DNA from 2 places in the Photobacterium leiognathi genome. Region 1 is predicted to be linked to the other one. Evidence: predicted binding sites of a transcription regulator. Region 1 holds the regulator's gene; the other holds the start of a gene.

Region 1 (3,218 bases):
TCTTTATCTATTTACTTAGCGCTCAAAAGAGGCACATTTCATGACAGCAACTGCCATTGATATTGATTTACTTAGTTCGACAGAAAACAGTTCTCAAAATAACACTTCTCTAAATACAACCAGCGTTATTCAAGCAAGAAACCTCAAACTTCGTTACGGCAATAAAATCTTATTAGATGATCTAGATTTAGATATTCATTCAGGCGAAGTCACTGCCCTTTTAGGCCCCAATGGCGCAGGGAAAAGTACCTTATTAAAAGTACTCTGTGGCGAAGTAACACCTGAATCTGGAGACGTCTCTTTTTTCGGGCAACCATTATCATCATGGGACAGAGCTACACTGGCTAAACATTTAGGCATACTGCCGCAACACAGTGCACTTTCTTTTGCGTTTACAGCAAAAGAAGTGGTGGAGTTAGGCGCAATCCCGTTACAACTAACGTCACCACAGCTTAAGTCTGTGACACAGATGATAATGGATTATGTGGATGTCGAAAACCTTGCAGATAGGCTTTACCCGACGCTTTCTGGCGGTGAAAAACAACGAATCCATTTAGCTCGGGTATTAACCCAATTAAGCCAAGCTGGTGAGCACTGTATTTTAATGCTGGATGAACCAACATCAGCCCTTGATCTAGCACATCAACATCACACCTTACAAATAGCGAAGAACATGGCAATGCAAGGTGCTGCGGTTATTGTGGTATTACATGATTTAAACCTTGCAGCGCAATACACAGATCGGATGATTTTCTTAAATGATGGGCAAATAAAAGCGGATGGTACACCGTCACAAGTACTCACTGCTGAAGTCGTAGAATCACTGTATGGTTGGCCTGTTACTGTGCATACCCACCCTATAGAAAACTACCCTTATATTTTGTCAGCAAATCATCCTATTCTTTAATGACCAGTCAGTTATTAATACTGTAAGGATGCGATAAAAATCGGATTAAGCGTGACAACGACCTGCATTTTTATAACTTATCATCAATAATTTCACTCAAGATGAACAGAAAGATTGCACAACGCAAAACACACAGTAAAATGTGAGCGCAAGCGATTACACATGTAAAAGTTGTAATAAAGATTTCGATACACTGATGCCGCATTTATTGCGGCTTTAGTTGTTTATAAGCGGTGCTCTATAAAAACGGTGCCAAATTGAATAATTAAGTAGTTAATAATTAAAGAATTTCATATCTACTAGTCTCTCAACTAGCCATCTACTACGTAATTAATCAATTGGGTACCACAACCTTTTGTCAGATCTCTATCTGACCATAATTAGAAGAATAAATATGGCAACCATTAAAGACGTTGCACGTATGGCAGGTGTATCAACCACAACTGTGTCACACGTGATCAATAAAACACGCTTTGTTGCAGAAGCAACACAGAAAAAAGTGCTGGCTGCGGTAGATGAGCTTAACTACGCACCAAGTGCTGTAGCGCGAAGCTTAAAATGTAATACAACTCGTACCATTGGTATGTTGGTAACAAAATCAACCAACCCATTTTTTGCTGAAGTTGTACATGGCGTTGAAGAGTATTGTTACGGCGCAGGTTACACCCTGATCCTATGTAACACTGAAGGCAATCTTGAAAAACAACGTGATTACCTACGCATGCTGGCAGAAAAGCGTGTTGATGGCCTACTGGTAATGTGTAGCGATCTTGATCAAAAGCTACTTGAACTACTAGAGCGTCAAAACGATCTGCCAATGGTTATCATGGACTGGGGCCCAGATAAGCCACATACAGACAATATTCAAGATAACGCTGAAACTGGCGGCTATATTGCGACTAAACACTTTATCGATAACGGCCATAAGAAAATTGGCTGTCTATCAGGTCAAGGTGATAAGTCTACTTGTCATGAGCGCCTAAAAGGTTTCCGTAAAGCAATGGCCGAAGCAGACTTAAGCGTTAATGAAGATTGGCTACTTGAAGGTGACTTCGAGTGTGAATCAGCGGTTGAAGCGGCGAAAAAGTTCATTGCAATGAAAGAGCGCCCTACTGCTATCTTCTGTTTCAACGACATCATGGCAATGGCAATGATCAGTACCTTTGAGCAAGCAGGCCTACGTATTCCTGATGATATCTCTATCATTGGTTACGACAACATTGACCTTGCACCGTACTTTGCACCGCCACTAACAACAATCCACCAGCCTAAGCGTCGTTTAGGTAAAACTGCAGTGGAAATTTTGCTAGATCGTGTTAAAGACAAGAATCACGCTCGTCAAACTTTTGAAATGACACCAGAGCTTGTTGCGAGAAAGTCGGTTAAAGATCTCAACTAACGAGATTGACCTTGGTAAGTTTAGAAAAAGCCGATAAGTTTAACTTGTTGGCTTTTTTTTACTTTTTTAAAAAAGATTTATGCTCACCATAAGATAAGAACAATTACCTGAAGCAATATCACACTTTTGAGAGCTTGGATTTAATATTAAAACTAATATTTAATATAACTTTATATAGTCACGAACAGGCAAATTAATTGAAAGATTAAGACGCAAAACTTCCGGCCTAAAAATTAATTTTTTAATTCATGGTAGCGGAGTTACCGAAGGATTATAATTAGGCCGCCAATATAATGACATTTATTTTAACAATATATTGACAAGCCTAATGTGAAGATTAATTAATCTAATTCCTCGCTCTTGATGTTTAGGTGACACTCATATTTTTTTCACCGAGTAGAAGCATGGATAAACCAATATTAAAAGATTCATTAAAATTATTTGACCATTTTGGATCTGTAAAATCACGGTCGATGTTTGGCGGTTTTGGCATTTTTGCTGGTGATACAATGTTTGCATTAGTTGTGAATGATAAACTTCATTTACGAGCAAACGCTGAAACCGAAAAGGAATTCAAACAAGCTGGCTTGGAGCCTTACGTTTACAAAAAACGTGGGTTCCCTGTTGTAACCAAGCACTACGCAATACCAGATAACTGGTGGGACGAACCTGAAAAGATCGTTGCACAAGGTAGGTATTCCTTGGAAGCCGCAGAAAAAGACAAGCAAGAAAAGGAGAGTTGTGTACCTGACCGTATAAAGGACTTACCAAACCTACGGTTATCAAATGAAAGAATGCTTAAAAAAGCAGGCATAGAGACTATCGAACAACTTCAAGCAGCTGGTGCATTAGGTGCATATCAAGCGCTACAAAAAGCGCAAAACAGTCCGCTTAGTCTTGAATTGCTATGGG
Region 2 (3,218 bases), 1.1 Mb from region 1:
CACCTGCGTGAGAAGTCACTTTTTCTTCGTAAGTACGGAAGTAGCCTAATAGGTTTGGACGACCAAATTCATTGTTAAATGCCGCGCCACCAAGTGGACCTTCAAGCATGATATCGAGTGCTGTCACAATACGATCAGGCTTACCAAAATCAGTTTCCCAAGGTTGCTCAAAACCCGGTACTTTTAGGTTAGATACAGTAAAACCAACCAGACCTGCTTTTGGTTTACCACCAATACCCGTTGCACCTTCATCACGGATTTCACCACCAGAGCCTGTTGATGCACCCGGCCATGGCGAAATGGCAGTTGGGTGGTTGTGAGTTTCCACCTTCATTAAGATATGGGTATCTTCATGGTGGTAGTTGTATTGGCGAGAGTCAGGATCTGGGAAGAAACGCCCTACTTTCGAGCCTTCCATTACTGCTGCATTGTCTTTGTATGCTGACAATACGTAGTCATGGTTTTTCTCGTAGGTGTTTTTGATCATCTTGAATAATGATTTTTCTTGGTCAACACCGTCAATCGTCCAATCTGCATTAAAGATTTTATGACGACAGTGCTCAGAGTTCGCTTGGGCAAACATCATTAATTCAATGTCATTTGGGTTACGACCAAGCTTAGTGAAGTTTTCCACTAAGTAGTCAATTTCATCTTCTGCTAATGCTAAACCAAGAGTGATATTGGCATCTTCAAGGGCTTTGCGGCCACCAGCAAGAATATCAACGCTTTTCACTGGTGCTGGCTCTGCTTGCTTAAATAGAGCAACGGCAGATTCAAATTGTTCCATGACCACTTCCATCATTCGGTCATGAATTAAGGCTTTAACTTGCTCTAATTGTGCAGCAGAAAGTGCACTACTTGATTGGATGTAATATGCCGTACCACGCTCAAGACGTTTAATGCTTTGTAAGCCACAGTTACGTGCAATATCAGTCGATTTTGAAGACCAAGGAGAAATAGTTCCCGGACGAGGTGTAACCAGTAACAACGTACCGCATGGCTCATGCTCTGCAATCGTTGGACCGTAAGTAAGAAGACTCGCTAGTTTGCTATGCTCATCAGCAGTAAGGGCAGCAGATACATCGGCAAAGTGCATAAACTCAGCATAAATACCTGACACAGGCAGATCGAATTCACGACAACGCTCTAGTAGCTTATTAACGCGAAACTCAGACAGAGCGGGTGAACCACGCAAAATTTCCATGTGCAAACGTCTCTCGATTAGCAGTTAAAGAAAAGTGATATTGGCCTAATCCCCAACAAACGTTGGCTGAATTACGTCAATGTCACCTCTTACTCATCCCTGTTTTTTAACTCATTAACCGAGTTAAAGCTTTAGCACCTGCGCAGTATAAGGGATTTTTTTTTGTGACGTAACACCTGACGCAACCGTTTGCGTGTTTTTTTTTCAATCATCCGTAAATTATCAGTAATTTTGACATTAACATGATTTTTTGAGTAAAAAGTAACCGATAAATCAATTGATGTTCGTTTTTTTGTATCAATCCATGAATTATCACACTCAACTTTCCGGTTCGGCTTTTCCGGTTTCTTCCTCTTTGATATAAATGGCAGCTCATTTTTAGAATAGGTCTGTGTTGTTGATATATATCCACTCTCTTACCAAGATGTACCGTTTAGTTATATCGCTAATGTTCACTCTGCTGTTAAGTGGTTGCCAGTGGCAAGATAAACCACAAGATGCTTTAGAGCGCATTCGCGAGAGCGGTGTATTACGTGTAGGGACATTAAACAATCAACTGTCCTATTATATTGGTGCAGATGGTCCAACCGGGCTTGATTACGAGCTAGCACAGCGTTTTGCCAAAGAATTAGGTGTAAAACTGGAAATGCAAACCATGTTTACCCTATCAGGTTTATTCCCTGCACTTAAAAACGGTGATGTCGATATTGTGGCTGCGGGCCTAACTGTAACGCCCCAACGTCTTGATGGCTTCCACCCAGCGCCTGCTTATTATTACGCTAGCCAAGTGGTGGTGTATAAGAAAGGCAAACGTCGTCCTCGTGATCTAGAAGAGCTCGCTAACACTCACCGTACTTTAGCGGTCGTCGCAAGCTCTAGCCATGAACGTCAATTAGAAGAGCTGAAAAAGAAATACCCCAATCTGACTTGGCAATCAATCAAAGAAACCGATATTGACGATCTACTCCGTAAAGTAGCTAATGGTGAACTTGATTACACTGTTGCGGATTCTGTCGATGTTGCACTATTGCAGCGTACTCACCCAGAAATTGCCATTGCACTTGAGCTTACAGAAGATGAGCCGATTAGCTGGTTTGTTAAAGACAGCAATAACGATAGCCTGTATGCGTTATTGATCGAATTTTTTGGTCATTTAAAGCAAACCGGTGAGTTAGCGCAGTTGGAAGAAAAATACTTTGGTCATGTTGAACAATTTGACTACGTTGATACCCGTGCCTTCTTGCGCGCATTAGATGACAAACTGCCTAAGTGGCAAGGGCTATTTAAGAAGTATGCCAATGAGTTTGACTGGCGTTTAATCGCAGCACTGGCGTATCAGGAATCTCACTGGAACCCACAAGCGGTATCTCCAACAGGGGTTCGTGGAATGATGATGCTCACTAACCCAACGGCGAAATCTGTTGGCGTGACTGATCGTTTAGATCCAGAGCAAAGTATTCGAGGTGGTACAGAGTATCTACGTAAGATGATCGCTCGAGTACCAGATAGCATCGATAGCCATGAGAAAGTATGGTTTGCCCTCGCCTCTTACAATATTGGCTTTGGACACATGATGGATGCCCGTCGCTTAACTAAAGCGCAAAATGGCAACCCTGATACATGGGCTGATGTTAAACAGCGCTTACCATTATTACAGCAGCGTAAGTATTACACGCAAACCCGTTACGGTTATGCTCGTGGTACGGAAGCGGTGAACTATGTCGAAGGTATTCGTCGTTACTATCAAAGCATCATTGGTTTTGAACAAACCCACAGTAATGCCCATGATAGTGATGATGTAGAGATTGTAGATGGCTTACAAACCATCACCGCACCTATTACTCAACAATCTAAACCATCAGCAGCGGCACAGACATCGAAGCAAGTCTCAAATGCCGAATCGACAACCTCCGGTGCTGTTGCTGCCACAACCTCAAAATAAAGACACAAAAAAGCTCAGATTAAATCTGAGCTTTTCTTTATCTAGATTAGAGCGGCTTACTCAATTGAGTCA

What was found. The regulator PurR, encoded in region 1, represses purine synthesis genes. The targets are predictions, from matches to a motif close to TNANGNAAACGTTTNCNTNA.
Region 2: purL (phosphoribosylformylglycinamidine synthase) is a predicted target of PurR. The motif match lies at 1,382-1,401, and genes of this name have one in related genera.

What each region holds. Positions count from the first base shown of each region.
Region 1 covers NZ_CP131601.1:1,863,760-1,866,977, forward strand. The annotation lists gene Q7674_RS15615 (FecCD family ABC transporter permease) at 1-44, shown strand, start outside; gene Q7674_RS15620 (heme ABC transporter ATP-binding protein) at 41-907, shown strand; gene purR (HTH-type transcriptional repressor PurR) at 1,302-2,306, shown strand; cyclic di-GMP riboswitch class I at 2,484-2,574, shown strand; gene Q7674_RS15630 (TfoX/Sxy family DNA transformation protein) at 2,711-3,218, shown strand, end outside.
Region 2 covers NZ_CP131601.1:762,636-765,853, reverse strand. The annotation lists gene purL (phosphoribosylformylglycinamidine synthase) at 1-1,204, opposite strand, end outside; gene mltF (membrane-bound lytic murein transglycosylase MltF) at 1,653-3,146, shown strand; gene tadA (tRNA adenosine(34) deaminase TadA) at 3,203-3,218, opposite strand, start outside.